DNA from 3 places in the Faecalibacterium sp. I3-3-33 genome. Region 3 is predicted to be linked to each of the others. Evidence: predicted binding sites of a transcription regulator. Region 3 holds the regulator's gene; each other region holds the start of a gene.
The links. The regulator Rex, encoded in region 3, represses fermentation and respiration genes when NADH is low (regulators of the CRP and FNR family bind a similar motif). The targets are predictions, from matches to a motif close to ATTGTTAANNNNTTAACAAT.
Positions count from the first base shown of each region.

Region 1: a site for Rex is predicted at 2,280-2,299, ahead of gap (type I glyceraldehyde-3-phosphate dehydrogenase). Genes of this name have one in related genera too.
Region 2: a site for Rex is predicted at 3,740-3,759, ahead of MTP39_RS07085 (butyryl-CoA:acetate CoA-transferase). Genes of this name have one in related genera too.

Region 1 is NZ_CP094469.1:1,198,599-1,204,552, forward strand. It holds gene MTP39_RS05770 (citrate synthase) at 32-1,402, shown strand; gene MTP39_RS05775 (hypothetical protein) at 1,402-2,187, shown strand; gene gap (type I glyceraldehyde-3-phosphate dehydrogenase) at 2,387-3,418, shown strand; gene MTP39_RS05785 (restriction endonuclease subunit S) at 3,761-4,927, opposite strand; gene MTP39_RS05790 (N-6 DNA methylase) at 4,924-5,954, opposite strand, start outside.
Region 2 is NZ_CP094469.1:1,476,110-1,482,063, reverse strand. It holds gene MTP39_RS07105 (3-hydroxyacyl-CoA dehydrogenase family protein) at 1-682, opposite strand, end outside; gene MTP39_RS07100 (enoyl-CoA hydratase-related protein) at 723-1,508, opposite strand; gene MTP39_RS07095 (acetyl-CoA C-acetyltransferase) at 1,632-2,849, opposite strand; gene coaD (pantetheine-phosphate adenylyltransferase) at 2,931-3,431, opposite strand; gene MTP39_RS07085 (butyryl-CoA:acetate CoA-transferase) at 3,934-5,280, shown strand; gene MTP39_RS07080 (AI-2E family transporter) at 5,329-5,954, shown strand, end outside.
Region 3 is NZ_CP094469.1:597,995-603,948, forward strand. It holds gene MTP39_RS02845 (FtsK/SpoIIIE family DNA translocase) at 1-1,904, opposite strand, end outside; gene MTP39_RS02850 (ClpP family protease) at 2,160-2,843, opposite strand; gene MTP39_RS02855 (redox-sensing transcriptional repressor Rex) at 3,098-3,739, shown strand; gene MTP39_RS02860 (thymidine kinase) at 3,744-4,349, shown strand; gene MTP39_RS02865 (ABC transporter substrate-binding protein) at 5,120-5,954, shown strand, end outside.

The DNA.
Region 1 (5,954 bases), 600 kb from region 3:
TAAAAAGTAAGAGACGGAAAGGAGCACTCCTATGAACTTTGCACACGCAGAAGTGGCGACGCTGGACCCGACGACCATGCGTACCCTGTGCGAGGAGTACATCGCAAACAACTACATCGACCCGGAGACCAGCGAGCGGCTGGGGGTCAAGCGCGGTCTGCGCAACCCGGATGGCACCGGCGTGCTGGCCGGCCTGACCAACGTCTGCGACGTTGTGGGCTACAAAAAGGATCAGGAGGGTCATGTGATCCCCACCCCCGGCAAGCTGATCTACCGGGGCGTCAACATCAACGAGATCGTGGACGAGGCTTACCGCAACGACCGCTTCGTGTTTGAGGAAGTGATCTGGCTGCTTTTGTTCGGCAGCCTGCCCACCCGGGAGCAGCTGGACGATTTCTGCGAGATCCTGGCAGAATCCCGCGCCCTGCCGGACGGCTTCATGGACACCATGAACGCCCCCTCGCCCAATATCATGAACAAGTTACAGCGCTGTGTGCTGGGCCTGTACTCCTATGACGACCGCGCCGAGGATCTGAGCCTTGAGAATATTCTGAACCAGAGCATCAACCTGATCGCCAGTATGCCCACCATGATGGTGAACGCTTACCAGATGAAGCGCCGCTACTACGACAAGCAGAGCATGTTCTTCCACCTGCCCAAGCCCGGCCAGAGCACGGCAGAGCACATCCTCAGCACCTACCGCCCGGATCAGAAGTTCACCCACGAGGAGGCAAAGCTGCTGGATATGTGCCTGCTGGTGCACGCAGACCACGGCGGCGGCAACTGTTCCACCTTTACCACCCGCGTGCTGTCCTCCTCCGGCACGGACACCTACTCGGCTATCTCTGCGGCCATCGGTGCCCTGAAGGGCCCCAAGCACGGCGGCGCGAACCTGATGGTCAACCGCCAGCTGCAGGATATCCTCAAGCATGTTGAGAACCCGGAGGATGACGATGAGGTGCGCGAGTATCTGCGCCGCATCCTGCGCAAGCAGGCGGGCGACGGCTCCGGCCTGATCTACGGCATGGGTCATGCGGTTTACACCATCAGCGACCCCCGTGAGGTCATCCTGAAGCAGCGCGCAAAGCATCTGGCCTACGAAAAGGGCTTTGAGGAAGAGTACAACATGCTGTGCAGCATCGAGCGGCTGGCACCCGGCATCTTTGCTGAGGAAAAGGGCAGCTCCAAGCCGGTGTGTGCCAACGTGGACCTGTTCAGCGGCCTGATCTACAACATGCTGGGCATCTCGGAGGATCTGTACACCCCGCTGTTCGCCATCGCCCGTGTGCCGGGCTGGTGCGCACACCGGGTGGAAGAGGTGATCTTTGCCAACCGGATCATCCGCCCGGCCTACAAGTATCTGGGCGTGCGCCAGAAATATAAGCCCATCGAGGAACGTTAATGGAATCGTTAGAGTTCGTTGTTGTCCTACTCTGCGTGCTGCTTGGCATTGGCCGCAGCGCAGATCTTGCCTTTGCTACGGACGCCGCCACCGGTCTGTGCACCGCAGGCGCGGTATGGTGGCGGTATCTTGCCTTGGGCGCTGTGGTGCTGGCCGCAGTGCTGGCCGGACGCAGCCGCCCGCTGCCTGAGACGCCGCTGCGCAGCCGCCGCCCGGCGGCTGGCGTGCTGGCCTTTGCCGGGGCGGTGTGTATGCTGGCTGCCGGTGCAGCACAGTTCGTGTTTGCAGCCGGTACGGTAAGCACCTTTGTGCGCATTCTGCTGGAGGTAGCCTGTGCCATGTGGCTGAGCAATCTCGGGCGCAGCTGGCTGCGCCGGGACGGCTGGAAAACGCCCGGCGGCGGTCTGCCGCTGGCCATAGCGGGCAGTGCACTGTTCTACTGGAACGTGCTGATGCGCTTTATGGAGAACAGCTCCAGCTGGCACCGGGTACAGCCTACGGCAGCGGTCTGGCAGGAGATGGCGGCACTGCTGTTTCTGGCGGCGCTGGCGCGCACTCTATATCTGCCCCGGCCGGAAAACGGACGTACTCTGCACGCAGCGGCGCTTGCAGCCTTTTGTCTGTGCCTGTGCTGGGAGTTGCCCCGGGTGCTCCTGCTGTTGGCAGCGGGTCTTAGCGGCGGTATGGCGGCAGCGCTGCCGGAGCTGCTTTCCGGCCTTGCGCTTTGCTGCATCGGCGGCATGGGGGTTGCCTGTACCGGGAAGGGAAAAGCTGGAAATAACTGACAAAAAACGGCAGTGCACCCTTGGTGCAATTGAACAAAAGCTTTGTGGAAGGGTGCATAAAATCGTACAAAAGCAAAAAAAGATAAAATTGTGTTGTTAATTTTTTAGCAGACACTTGAAAGTTTGCCGGTTTTGGTCTACAATAAAGATACCGTGATTTATCCGATTATGGGTAAAATAATTAGGAGGTACTATTACAATGGCTGTTAGAGTTGCTATCAATGGTTTCGGTCGTATTGGCCGTCTGGCTTTCCGTCAGATGTTTGATGCTGAGGGTTACGAGGTCGTCGCAATCAACGACCTGACCAGCCCCAAGATGCTGGCTCACCTGCTGAAGTACGATACTGCTCAGGGCTCTTTCTGCGGCAAGATCGGCGAGGGCAAGCACACTGTCGAGTCCACCGAGGATTCCATCATCGTCGACGGCAAGGAGATCAAGATCTACGCTGTTAAGGACGCAAAGGATGCTCCTTGGGGCGAGCTGAACGTTGATGTCGTTCTGGAGTGCACCGGCTTCTACACCAGCAAGGAGAAGAGCATGGCTCACATCCAGGCTGGCGCAAAGAAGGTCGTTATCTCTGCTCCCGCAGGCAACGACCTGAAGACCATCGTCTACTCCGTCAACGAGAAGACCCTGACCGCTGAGGATCAGGTCATCTCCGCTGCTTCCTGCACCACCAATTGCCTGGCTCCCATGGCTAACGCCCTGAACAAGACCTTCCCCATCGTTTCCGGTATCATGACCACCGTTCATGCTTACACCGGCGACCAGATGATCCTGGATGGTCCTCAGCGCAAGGGCGACCTGCGCCGTGCTCGTGCTGGCGCACAGAACATCGTTCCCAACACCACCGGTGCTGCTAAGGCTATCGGCCTGGTCATCCCCGAGCTGAACGGCAAGCTGATCGGCTCTGCTCAGCGTGTGCCCGTTCCCACCGGTTCTACCACCCTGCTGGTTGCCGTTGTCAAGGGCAAGGATGTCACCAAGGAAGCTATCAACGCTGCCATGAAGGCTGCTTCTTCTGAGTCCTTCGGCTACAACGAGGATCAGATCGTTTCTTCCGATGTTATCGGCATGCGTTACGGCTCTCTGTTCGACGCTACCCAGACCATGGTCGCTAAGATCGACGACGACACCTATCAGGTTCAGGTCGTGTCTTGGTACGACAACGAGAACTCCTACACCTCTCAGATGGTCCGTACCATTAAGTACTTCGCTGAGAACTGCTAATCACAGCTCTACGCTCAAAAGTGCTTGAGGTGCAGTGCTGAGTAACAGCTAGTACCGGCTTTGTCGGTACGAATATGCTGTGATTGGTACGACAACAAGATATTGAGTTCGACACCCTTCCTTTTGCGGGTTTCCGTGAGAGGAAGGGTGTTTTGTTATATTGCTGAAAGAAGCAAGAGTTGGTTTTTGTTTGATTGCGAGTGTCGCCATTTGACAAAAGGTCAATTCGCAATTTATAAGGCTGCGCCCTGCTTTTTTGTGGAATATGGGGTTAAGTCTGCTGTATGATGATAAAACAAAGGCGACCAACTTTTTACAGTTGATCGCCTTGCTCATTGTCAATTATTCAGTTTTTGAAACTGCTTCTTTGGTTGCTGCAATTTTTCGGTCACTGTAAAGAACAACTTCCTTGATAGTCAGCTTTTTGATAGCAGATATAAAAGCCTCCATAAGTGCAAAATCAATTTTTCCATCCTTTTCGGGCAATCGGATATTCTTGTTCTTTACAACATTCCAACCACCGAGCTTGTTCTTATAAGAATAAATAGGCAGGTCGGTTACCTTGTTAATGCACATGACCATGAACAGGTATTGATTTGGGGAAAGTTCAATTTCTTTGGCCTTCCACCGAATCGCATAAGCATCGGACAAAACGGTAAAATCTCTTGTCTGATAATATGCTCTGTAGACATCGCTGTTGGAAGGAATAGAAATCACATTGCTCAATATAGTTGCCCCGGATTTGGGTGCATAATAGTTCAAGCCCTGATTTTGGAAGCTTGAAGTCAGACAGGGCAGAATATAATCATCCGTGGGCTGCTTAGGCAATTCCTTGGCTTTGTAAGGCAGCTTCTTGGTTTTAACTTTTTCAAACAGATTTCCTATCGTATATGTACCCCAATCATTATCGTTTTGATCACTGAAGTTTCGAAGAGCGTCAAGCTCTTCAACCGACAATTCGTAATTGTCGTATCCGCTTACTGTCAAGTAAGCGGATAGCTCAGCGACCCGCTGAGCTTCCAGCTCAGCGACGAACGACTCCATAAAATCAAAGTCGATTTTGTCATCCTTGACAGGCAAAACGATTCTTTGTTTTTTGATTATCTCAACATTGTAACTTGAAGTTCCCCAAGAAAACAGCTCAAACGGTTTTCTCATGGCAACGAGGAAGAATTGAGCGTTGTTTTTATTGAACCTACCAAGCTTAGGTTTTAATACTTTGATTTTATCTCCTGTAAAATAGGGCTTTTCTTGGTAGAACATTGTAGCAGTATCCTGACCGAATGCAATAGTGTTACCTTTGTTTAAGTATTGATGATCTTCATCAATGTATCCTTTCTGCCCGTTGTTTATGCTTGTTCGGACTATATACGGATATTCGCCTTTTTCTTTTATAACTACCTTGTTTGCATCAAATCTCTTCGTATAAGAGTCTACATCAAATAAATCGCCAAGCTTATATTCGCCCCACTTAACCGCTTGCAGCTTTTCGTTAAGTGAGGCTTCTATTTTCCCAGGCGGTCATCCTCCATCGGCTGATTTTTCAGAAGCGTTGATACTTCCCATGCAAGATAATCGCTGATCGTCTTTTTGAAATCATCCAGTGTAGGTCTTGTATCGATTGGAGCTGTCTGATTCCAGTCGTTGCCTTTTTCTGGGTCGATATGCCCTTCGTAGTATTCTTTTTCTGTAAGAATATTAAGCTTCGTTTTTCCAAAACGAACCAAATCTACAACTTCCTGATAGCGCTCTTTCGCCCGATCGGTATCAAACAGATTTCTGCTTGCTTTTTTGCGGTCAGAACGGGTGTAACCATCGTTGGAGAAGTCGATAAATTTAACTACATCATCCTTTTGATGGGCTTCACCAACGCGGAAAACGTATATGTTGGTCAACACGCTTGATTTTCCGATAAACAAGTCTATCGGTATTTTGATGCTTGCAAGAAGTGTGCTGTGCTCCAGAATTCGTTTGTTGTACTCTGCTGCTTTGCCAGAGCCAGCCGAGTTTTGAATGATAATAGCTGCATAGCCCTTATTCATCATGGAAAGAGCTTTTTCAACAAAGATCATTCCGTTGCCCTCTGCAGAGTAGGGCGGGTTCAAAATGAACGCATCCGCAGGGAACTTTTCGTCTGTTTTGCCAAAGCCATAATGACCATCAAACTTCAAAGAGTCCTTGTTCAAAATGTTAGAGCTGCCGTCACCCATCATGATCATATTGAGCACAGCAAGCATATAAACATTGGACAGGATCTCCAGGCCTAACAACTGGTTTGCTTTGATTTCTGCTGATTTGTGTGCCAGCTCTTCGGGTGACTTGATCTTCTTTTTGGCATCAGCCAACATTTCATTTATGGCGGCTACCAGCAGACCAGCCGAACCAGTGGCAAAGTCCCACACAAAGGAGTCTTTATTCACTCTTGCAAGACGGCACAGAAGCGTCGCAACATAGGGCGGTGTTAAAACCACATCATTGAGCTGATCCTGCGTGAACCCAAGCCATGAATACATTTCATTAAATAGCTTTCCGGTGA
Region 2 (5,954 bases), 880 kb from region 3:
CCAGTTCCAGGGGTCCCATGGGGTGGTTAGCACCCAGCTTCATAGCGGTGTCGATGCCGGCGATATCGGAAACGCCCTCCATCTTAATGAAGGCAGCCTCGTTGATCATGGGGATCAGGATGCGGTTGACCACAAAGCCGGCAGCCTCGTTGACCTGAACAGGGCTCTTGCCGATGGCAACGGAGATCTCCTTGATCTTCTCAACGGTCTCGGCGGGAGTGTTGCAGCCGGCGATGACCTCGATCAGCTTCATGCGGTCTGCGGGGTTGAAGAAGTGCATACCGATCAGGGGACGGGTCAGACCCTTGCCGATCTCGGTGATGGACAGAGAAGAAGTGTTGGAAGCGAAGACGCACTCGGGCTTGCAAATCTTGTCCAGCTCGCCGAAGGTGGTCTGCTTGACCTTCATATCCTCGAATGCAGCCTCAACGACCAGATCGCAGTCTGCGCACAGATCTTCCTTCAGGCCCGGAGTGATGGCGGCGACGATAGCGTCAGCCTTCTCCTGGGTCATCTTTCCCTTAGCAACCAGCTTCTCGTAGCCCTTCTTGATCTTTGCCAGACCATTCTCGGCCCACTCCTGCTTGATGTCGCACAGAGCAACGGTGTTGCCCTCAACCTGTGCAAATGCCTTTGCGATGCCCTGACCCATAGTGCCAGCGCCGATAACACCGATCTTCATAGGAAATCTCTCCTTTAAATATCAAAAATTATGTAGTGGATTAGTTGTTGGTGAAAACTGCCTTGGGCTTCGGTTTCTCACGGGACAGGAAGCAGCTCATGCCCTCCACCTGATCGTGGGTCTCGAAGCAATCGCCGAACAGCTTCTCCTCGACCTCAACAGCCTTCTCGATGGGCAGGCTGATGCCGTCGTTCATTGCCTTCTTGCAGTTACGCACAGCAATGGGAGCGTTCTTTGCGATCTTGCCGGCCAGCTTCAGGACGTTCTCCATCAGCTCAGCCTGCGGATACACAGCGTTGACCAGACCAATGCGGTAAGCCTCGTCAGCCTTGATGTTCAGAGCAGAGTAGACCAGCTGCTTTGCCATGCCCATGCCGACCAGACGAGCCAGACGCTGGGTGCCGCCGAAGCCCGGGGTGATGCCCAGACCGACTTCCGGCTGACCGAACACAGCGTTGTCAGAGCAGATGCGGAAATCGCAGCTCATAGCCAGCTCGTTGCCGCCGCCCAGTGCAAAGCCGTTGACGGCTGCGATGACGGGGATGGGGAAATGCTCGATCATCAGGAACACATCATTGCCCAGCTTGCCGAAGGCCTCGCCTTCTGCCTTGGTCATGGTGCTCATGGAACCGATATCGGCACCGGCAACAAAGCTCTTGTCGCCTTCGCCGGTCAGAACGATGCAGCGGACAGTCTCCTGATCGACTGCCTCAAAAGCAGCCTTCAGGTCAGCCAGAACCTCGGGGTTCAGGGCGTTCAGTGCCTTGGGACGGTCGATGGTAATGATCTCAACAGCGCCCTGCACCTCGGTTTTTACAAATGCCATTGTGAAAACCTCCATTTCATACAGTTCAGTTTTTTCAAAACAGCCCCCGGAACGCGGGAGGGCTCTCCGGTTCCCTCCGGCGCTCCGGGTCTGTGGTTCAATCAGGATTCAGAGAAAGAGTGCTTAGTCCATCTCAACGATGGTAGCGCAGCCCATGCCGCCGCCGATGCACAGGGTAGCCAGACCCTTGTGAGCACCACGGTGCTTCATAGCGTACAGCAGGGTGACCAGAATACGAGCACCGGAAGCGCCGACCGGGTGGCCCAGAGCGATTGCGCCGCCGTTGACGTTCAGCTTGTCCTTATCGAAGCCCAGAGCCTCGCCGACAGCGATGGACTGTGCTGCGAATGCCTCGTTGGCCTCGACCAGATCCATATCGGCAACGGTCATGCCGGTCTTGGCCATGACCTTCTTGGTAGCAGCGATGGGGCCCAGACCCATGACCTCGGGCTCAACGCCTGCCAGAGCACCGGCGACCCAAGTTGCCAGAGGCTTCACGCCCAGCTCCTTAGCCTTCTCCTCGCTCATGACGACCAGAGCAGCAGCGCCGTCGTTGATGGCAGAAGAGTTAGCAGCGGTGACGATGCCGTCCTTGGTGAAGGCGGGCTTCAGCTTTGCCAGAACCTCGGGAGCGCTCAGACGGGGGCCCTCATCGGTATCGAACACGGTGTCGCCCTTCTTGCCCTTGATGACAACAGGAACGATCTCGTCCTTGAAAGCGCCGTCCTTGATGGCCTTGTCAGCCTTCAGCTGGCTGTTGTATGCGAACTCGTCCAGCATCTCGCGGGTGATGGGGCTGTAGCCGTACTTCTTCTGGTAGGTCTCGTTGGTGCAGACGTTCTCAGCGGTCATGCCCATGTGCTTGTTGAAGCCGCAGGCATCCCACAGTGCATCGTTGACCATGGTATCCACGATCTCGCTCTTGCCCATGGGAGCGCCCATGCGGTAGCCGTAGCGAGCCTTCTGCAGTGCGAAGGGAGCCATATCCATGTTCTCCATGCCGCCTGCAACAACGATATCAGCATCGCCTGCCTCGATCATCTGAGCAGCCATGTTCACGCAGTTCAGACCGGAGCCGCAGACCACGTTGACGGTGACAGCGGGGGTCTCGATGGGCAGACCAGCCTTCAGGGCAGCCTGACGAGCGACGTTCTGGCCCAGACCAGCCTGAATGACGCAGCCCATGTAAACATGATCGACCTGCTCGGGCTTGACGTTTGCACGGTCCAGAGCTTCCTTAATGACGATGGAGCCCAGCTCAGCAGCGGGAACGTTGGCCAGAGTGCCACCGAACTTGCCGATAGCGGTGCGGCATGCAGATGCGATAACGATCTTTTTCATGTGAATAGCCTCCTGAATTGTGTATGTGTGTTACTTATCGGTTACCCATTTATCAAAACGCCCTGCGGCATTTTTGCGGTATCAGGTCTCTTCCCTCTCCCGGAGCTGTGCGTATTTTTCGTTGACGGCCTTTTCCACATTGGGTGTGACGAACTTGCTGATGTCACTGCCGTAATACGCTGCTTCCTTTACGATGGTGGAGGAAAGATAACTCCATTTGATGCTGGTGGCAAGAAACATGGTCTCGATGCCGGGCATCAGTGCGTGGTTCGTTTGCGCAAGCTGGATCTCGTTTTCAAAGTCCGTTACCGCCCGCAGCCCGCGCACCATTACGGATGCGTGGCGCTTTTTTGCGAACTCCACGGTCAGGCCGTCGAAGCCTTCCACGGTCACGTTGGGGATGTTCTTGCAGCATTCCTGCAGCATAGCCACCCGCTCCTCCACTGTGAACAGCGGATGCTTGGCGCTGTTGATCAGCACCGCCACAATGAGGTGGTCGTTGATCTTTGCTGCGCGCTTGATGATATCAAGATGTCCCTTGGTGACCGGATCGAACGACCCGGGATAAACTGCTGTTGCCATCGGTCAGTGTCCTCCTTGTGCGCTGTAATTACTAAGCGCGATGTGGTTCTGCCATGATAGCACTTTCCAGCCTTGGGTGCAACCTGTAACTGCTGTGGTGCGTTTTATCGTTAAATTTTAAACGAATCATTCCGCACTGCTCCGCAGTTGCTTCCCACGCTATTAGTAAAGCACATCGTCAAAATTTTATCAAGACTTTTTCTCAATTTTTTTGTTTTTTACGTACCAAACAATCCCCACATAAAGCCAAGAAAACTGTTCATTATGCTATACCGGCTGTTTTTTAGCCAAAACTATTGATTCTACACTTTGTTAATGTTATAACTAAGTTGAGCTGTTCTGCGCAGCGCGGAACACACACTGCTGCCTTGTTTATAAGGTTACCATACAGATGTGGCAAAACGGTGTGCATTCCGCAAAACAGGCGTAAAACAGCTGCATAATTTGTCCGCACAGAATTGTTTACAATTCTTTTATGTATTTTAAGAGAGGATGGTTTATAATGGATTGCAAGGAACTGTACGCACAGAAGCTTATGACTGCTGCGCAGGCTGCTGCTCTGGTCAAAAGCGGCGACTGGGTGGATTACGGCTGGGCTGTGAACACCCCTGTGGCCGTGGATGCCGAACTGGCGAAGCGCCTGCCGGAGCTGGAAGGGGTCAACTTCCGGGGCGGCATTCTGATGTGGGTGCCGGAGATCTTCCAGATCGACGACCCTGCTGCCCACATGACTTGGAACAGCTGGCACATGGGCGGCATTGAGCGCAAGGCCATTGCGCAGGGCTTCTCCTTCTACTCCCCCATCCGCTACTCTGAGCTGCCCCGCTACTACCGCGAGAGCAGCGACCCCGTGGATGTGGCAGTATTTCAGGTGACCCCCATGGACGAGCACGGCTACTTCAACTTCGGCCCCAGCGCTTCGCATCTGGGCGCTGTTTGTGAGAAGGCCAAAAAGATCATCGTGGAGGTCAACACCAATATGCCGCGCTGCCTTGGCGGCATGGAGAACTGCGTACACGTTTCTCAGGTGACCGGCATTGTAGAGGGCGCAAATCCCCCCATCGGCCAGATGGCCGCTGCCGGTGCCGCCACCGAGGTGGATCTGAAGGTGGCCAACCTCATCGTGCCGCAGATCCCTAACGGTGCCTGCCTGCAGCTGGGCATCGGCGGTATGCCCAACGCCATCGGCGGGCTGATCGCACAGAGCAATCTGAAGGATCTGGGCGTGCACACCGAAATGTATGTGGATGCCTTTGTGGATATTGCCAAGGCCGGCAAGATCAACGGCAGCCGCAAGCAGCTGGACAAGGGCCGTCAGGTCTACGCCTTTGGTGCCGGCACCCAGAAGATGTACGATTACCTGAACGATAACCCGGAGTGCATGTCTGCCCCGGTGGACTACACTAACGACATCCGCAGCATTTCCGCACTGGATAACTTTATCTCCATCAACAATGCCGTGGATATCGACCTGTTTGGTCAGGTGAATGCCGAGAGCGCCGGTGTGAAGCACATTTCCGGCGCAGGCGGTCAGCTGGACTTCGTGCTGGGCGCATACCTTTCCAAGGGTGGCAAGAGCTTTATCTGCCTGTCCTCCACCTTCTTTAATAAAAAGACCGGCCAGCTGGAAAGCCGCATCCGTCCCACGCTGGAGAATGGCAGCATCGTTACCGACACCCGCGCCAACGTGCACTATCTGTGCACCGAGTATGGCTGCGTGAACCTGAAGGGCTTGACCTCCTGGGAAAAGGCCGAGGCTCTGATCAGCGTGGCACACCCGGATTTCCGTGAGGAGCTGATCCGCGAGGCCGATAAGCTGCATATCTGGCGCAGAAGCAACAAAATTTAATAAGCGCTGCGGGTATTCCCGCTGCCCGCAGCAGGAATGGAGTTTGTCATGATGGACAAAAAGCCGCACATCAAACCGTATCTCTATGGGATGCTCGCAGGGTTTGGTGCCATTGCACTGAGCATCATCTTCTTTTTCCTCATTTACCGCTTTGACGGCTTCGGCTCGGCTATCTCTACCCTGACCGGCATCCTGATGCCCTTTATCTACGGTGCCGTCATTGCCTATCTGCTCAAGCCGGTATGCAACAGCATCGAAGGCTTTCTGCGCCGGTTTATCCCGGAAAAGATGAACGGTCTGATCAACGCGCTATCCGTGGCGCTTACCATCCTGTTCGGGCTTTTGCTGGTGTATGCGCTTGTCATGATGATCGTGCCGCAGCTCATTACCAGTGTGACTACCCTGTACTACACCGCGCAGGCCAACATTACAAAGTTCATGAACTGGGCAAGCCATCTGGAGTTTATTGAAAAGAATGAACAGATCACGGAGCTGCTCAACTCGGCCTACGCCGCCCTGAATACCAATCTGGGCACATGGAACACATGGCTCAAGAACACCCTGCTGCCCTCCATGCAGAACATCGTAAGCGGCGCAGCCATTGGTGTGCTGAACGTGGTGACGATGGCTAAGAACCTGATCATCGGCATCATCGTGGCGGTGTATATGCTGGC
Region 3 (5,954 bases):
AGACTCATGATGATGCTGTTCACGCACACGGATTTACCGCTGCCGGTGCTGCCCGCGATGAGCAGGTGGGGCATCTTGCACAGGTCGGTCACCTGCGCCACACCGGCAATGTCCTTACCAAGGGCGATGCCAAGCGGCGAGGTCATGCGCAGAAAACTCTGGCTTTCAAAGATGCTGCGGATGGAAACGGCGGTCTTTTTGTGGTTGGGCACCTCGATGCCCACGGCGGGCTTGCCGGGGATGGGCGCTTCCATACGCACGTCTGCCACCGCAAGGTTCAGGGCGATATCGTCTGCCAGCGAGGTGATGCGGCTGATCTTTACGCCCGCCATGGGCTGCAGCTCGTACCGGGTAACAGAGGGCCCGCGGGAGATATCCAGCACCCGGGTGCGCACGCCGAAGCTTTCCAGCGTATCCACCAGCTTCTGGGCGTTGGCCTTCAGTTCCTCCTGTGCGCCGGGGTCGCTCTCCTCCTGCGTTTTTTCAAACAGTTCGATGGGCGGGTACTGGTACTCGTAGCTGTCCACCGGCTCGCTTTCCTCGGCGGGGGCGGTGGCGGCTGCCTGCTCCGAGACGGCGGGCTTTTCCATGGCCGCTGCCACCAGCGAGTTGATGTCCTTTTCCTCCACCGGTTCGGCGGTAATGCTGATCCAGCCATCCTCGTCCGGCGCAGAGCGGAACGCCACGGCGTTCTCGGCGCTCACCCGGGGCACAGTGGGCTGGATAGGTGCAGCCTCCGGCTGCGTGGGCATCTGCGGCTGCACCACCGGCGCTGCCGGCTGGACGACGGGAGCATCAAAAGCGGGGGCAGGCTCTTCCGGCTGCGGAGCGTCCTTGGCAAAGAAATCTGCCGCAGCGGTGACCACCGGGTCTGCCACGATGGGCGGCGGCGTGGGTTTGGGCGCAGGGCGCAGCGGGTCCTGCCCGAAGGTGCCGCCCGGCCCGACGATCAGCGGCTCAATGGGTTCGCTGCCACCCTCGGAGAGAGCGGTGTGGTCGGGGCCAAGATCTACGTCAAAGGCAGCGCGGGGACGCGCAACGCTGACCCGTACCGGGGTGATGGGCGGTGTGGCAGGTTCTGGCTGGGCAGGGGCGGCGGGCGCAGCTTCGGTGTCCGCAGCGTCTGCTTCCATCTCCTGCGTTACCTTATGCCCCCAGCGCAGCACGCCGGACATCCAGTCCGGCACACCCAGATGCAGCCCGGCAGGCTCGTCCTCCTCGTCCAGTGGCTCGTCCTCGGTTTCGTCGTATTCCTCGTCAATCTCCCGCTCGGCCTGCCGGATGGCGGCACGCTCGGCGCGGCGGGCGGCGCTCTGCTCTGCAAAGGCAGAGCCGCGGGCGCGGATGCCGCCGGTGACGGCGCACAGCCAGACCCAGACCTCGGCGGGGGTGACATCAAAAATGTACAGGCTGCCGCACAACAAAAGCACGATCATAATGAGGTTTGCCGCCGGGCGTCCGCACAGCAAAAGCAGCACGCCGCCCAGCACAAAGCCCATTGCGCCGCCGGACAGCCATGCGCTGACACCGTTGGCGTAGCAGGCGGAAAGCATTTGCAGCGCCGACAACCCCTGCGGCTGGATATCGGAAAACACGATGACTGTGCCGCAGACAAAGATAAGCCCCAGCACCAGCTTGAGGATGCGGGACAACAGCTCCTCGCCCCGGGTGTACAAAACGGCCAGACAGCACACGGCTGCACCCAGCACAAAGCTGCCGCAGCCGAACAGCCCGAACAGCACATCGTGGAGCACCCGCCATGCGGAATCGCCCTGCACAAAGGCCAGCACCATTAGCAGCAGGCCGCCGAACAGGGTGCCAAGCCCTGCCGGGAGCCGCTGCTCTGCCCTTTTACGGCGGGCAGCAGTACGCCGTGTCGTTGATTTTCGTTTTTTTGTTGCCATTCTACTCTGTTCCCCAACTTCCCATAGACACAATAATTGATTCTACTATTGTACCACGCAAGGGCAAAAATGGCAAACCATAATGTTGTTTTTGTTGGAGGAAAATGGAACGAATCCAGCCCCTCTCGTGAAAAGGCAGTTCCGAAACGCCCGCAGGCGTTTCGGAACTGCAAATAAAAAAATAATTCCGCTGAATATGCGCAAAGCGAACGCGGAGCGCAGTTCAAATCGCCCGGCGGGGGAAGCCGCAAAGATTCACCCCCGCTCAATTTCCTTATACAGCCATGCCAGCGCGTCCGAAAGACCGCCCAGCTCGTCGATCAGCTTTTCCTTTACGGCGCGGCGTCCGTCCAGCACTGTGCCCATGTCCATGACCAGCTCCCCGGTGTGGAGCATCAGCTGGGTGTAGCGCTTTTCCGGCATGCCGCTGTGGGCGGCTACAAAACCGGTGATGCGCTGCTGCATCTGCTCAAAGCAGTGCATGGTCTGCGGCACGCCTAAGATCAGCCCGGAGTGCCGCACCGGATGCACTGTCATGGTGGCGGTGGGGACAATAAAGCTGTGCCGCGCGCTGACCGCCAGCGGGATGCCGATGGAGTGCCCGCCGCCCAGCACCAGTGTGGCGCTGGGCTTGGAGATACTGGCGATCAGCTCTGCCAGTGCAAGGCCGGTCTCCACATCGCCGCCCACCGTGTTCAGCAGCACCAGCAGCCCCTCGATGCGGGGGTCCTCCTGTACCGCCACCAGCTGGGGGATGACGTGCTCGTATTTGGTGGTCTTTTGCCCCTGCGGCGCTTCGGTATGCCCTTCGATCTGGCCGATGACGGTCAGGCAGTGGATGACATGACCGCCCCGGCTCAGGGTGACCGTGCCCAGATCTTCGATATCCTCTTTTTCCATCCGGTGCTGCTCTGCGGGGGTGTCTTTTGCCGTATCCATGCGCGTTCTCCTTCCGTAGCGGGGTCTTTGTGGGGTCAGTATCCCCCGGCAGCCGGGGAAGTATGCAGGAGAAAAGAAACAAAAAACTTTGTGAATTTTTTGCTTTTTTACAAATAGGTATTTGACATTCGCCTTTCATGCTGTATACTTTAAATAATATAACAGGATAAAACGGAACATCTCTCTGCGCGCAAAGAAGCCCCTTGCATGGCGGCAGAAGCTGCAGCGCGTTGGGCAGAAAGGAGAATTTTCCTATGAACACCCCCCAAAAAGCATCGATCCCTGTGATCAAGCGTCTCCCCAAATATTACCGGTATCTGCGCTCCTTGCAGGCCGACGGCATTACCAGCATCTCCTCCCGGGAGCTGGCTTCCCAGATGGGCACCACCGCCTCGCAGGTGCGGCAGGACTTCAACTGCATCGGTGACGTGAACGGACGGCAGGGCATCGGCTACTCGGTGGAGAACCTGCTTTCCATTCTGGAAAGCCTGCTGTTCGGCAACGGCGACCGCCTGCCCACCATTCTGATCGGCTGCGGCCGTTTGGGCAAGGCGGTGAGCCGCTTTATCACCACCGACACCAACGGTTACAAACTGATCGCCGCTTTTGATGTGGCTGAAAACGAGGTGGGCAAGGAGATCAGCGGCATCCGCATCCGGCACATTGACGAGCTGGAGGCATTCTGCGAGGAAAACAAGCCCAAGGTGGCGGTGCTCTGTGTGCCCCGCGATGGTGCACAGCAGGTGAGCGGACGGCTGGTGGATCTGGGCATCGAGGGCTTCTGGAACTTCTCCCACTATGACCTGTCGGTGCCTTACCCCGATGTGGTGGTGGAAAACGTCCATCTGGGCGACAGCCTGATGAGCTTGGGCTACCGTCTGCGCAATCAGGAGTGACGGCATGGCAAAATTGTATTTCCGCTACGGTGCCATGAACAGCGGCAAGAGCACGGCGCTGATGCAGGTGGCACACAACTACGAAGAGCAGGGCATGAAGGTGCTCATTTTAAAGCCGCAGGTGGATACCAAGGGCGGCGGGGAGCTGGTGAGCCGTCTGGGCGTGCGCCGCAAAGCAGACCTGCTGATCCCGCCGGAGCTGGACGTGTTTGCAGCTGTGAAGGCGGCAAACGATGCCGCCGGGCCGCTGGCCTGTGTGCTGTGCGACGAGAGCCAGTTCTTCACCCCGGAGCAGGCCGAGCAGCTGTTCATGGTCACGGTAGATCTGAACATCCCGGTGATCTGCTACGGTCTGCGGGCAGATTTTTCCCTCAAGGGATTCCCGGGCTCTACCCGTCTGCTGGAGCTGGCGCACACCATCGAGGAGATGAAGACGATATGCACCTGCGGGCGCAAGGCCATCTGCAACTGCCGCAAGGTGAACGGGCAGTTCGTCTTTGAGGGCGAGCAGGTAGCCATCGACCTTGAAAACGATGTGCAGTACGTCAGCATGTGCCCCCAGTGCTACTTCAAAGCGCGGCGGGCGTTCTACGCTGCAAAGGAAAACTGAGATACTTTTATATTATATACAAGCCGCTGCACCGTGCCGGGTGCAGCGGCTTTTTTGCGTGGAATGAACCCTCTCAGGCGCTCCCGCGCCAGCTCTCCCGAAGGGAGAGCCAAGCCGTAAGGTTTATCGCTAAAGTATTAGGTATACCGAGGAAGCTTCCGGCAGTGCTCTTGGCTCTCCCTTTGGGAGAGCTGTTACCGCAGGTGACTGAGAGGGCGAGGACGCTGCCCTTGGGGAAGGTGACTGCGAACGCAGTGAGCAGACGGAAGGGGTACCCCCCATAGGCTGTATACAGACTGATATATCAATTTGTTGCATTTAGAGGGACTGATATATCAACTGGGCGAAATACGCACGTTTTTTGCACTATTGATATATCAGTTGCGGCGGGACATTTGTCTGCTGAAGGGGAGAACGGGCTAAAGAAGATGGGTATGGGTGGCAGCTGCAAAGCGTGAAATTTTACAGGCAGAACGGCAAATGTAACAGGAATTATTGAAATTTTTGCCGTTATGCCCCTGTTGCATCCCAGATTTTTATGCAAGTCATTGAAGTATACAAGTTGCACAGTTTTTCAGCGCAAGTTTATTCATTTCGGCAAGGACGTCGAATCTGTTCTGAAAACAAGGGCAATATTTGTACGTTTTTATCCTGTATCACTGTAAATTGCATCTTTCTTTTTCTTGTGGCTTTTGTTATCATAATTGTATACAAGGGGGCATGTGCAGACCCCCTGCATGAAGATGTTTTCTATTAGGAGGAGAACAAAAATGAGCAAGGCAATTTCTCGTCGTAACTTCCTGATGGCTACCGGCGCTGTCGGTGCTGCAGGTCTGCTGGCTGCCTGCGGCAGCAAGCCCGCTGCTTCTTCCACCGCTTCTTCCGCTGCTTCTCAGGCTCCCGCTGCTTCCGCAGATGAGAGTCTGGCTCTGTCTGACGGTCCCGTCAACCTGAGCATCAGCTGGTGGGGCGGCGACAGCCGTCACGCTGCTTACCAGAGCGCTCTGGAGGCTTTCCACACCGAATACTCCAACATCACCGTGGAGCCCACCTTCGCCGCATGGTCCGGCTGGGAAGAGAAGATGGCTGCTGCCTTCATCGCAGGCAACGCGCAGGATGTGTGCCAGGTGAACTGGAACTGGCTGTACAACTACTCTGCCGACGGCAGCAAGTTCGTGGATCTGAACACTGCTTCCAAGTTCATCGACCTGACCCAGTGGGATGCCGCTGCTATGGACGCTTGCTATGTGGCCAACAGCCAGCAGTGCGTGCCCGTCTCCATGACCGGCCGTATCTTCTACTGGAACATGACCACCTTTAATAAGGCTGGCATCACCGAGGTTCCCAAGTCTCTGGACGATCTGATGGCTGCCGGTAAGGCTTTCCAGGAGAAGCTGGGCGACGATTACTACCCCATGCACCTGGGCGCATACGACCGTATGATCCTGATGGTGTTCTACCTCGAGTCCAAGTACGGCAAGGACTGGGCAGATCCCGTTACCTCCACCCTGAACTACACCGAGGAGGAGATCGCTGAGGGTCTGGCCTTCATCAAGAGCCTGGTGGACAACCACGTCATGATGAACCTGAAGACCTACTACTCCG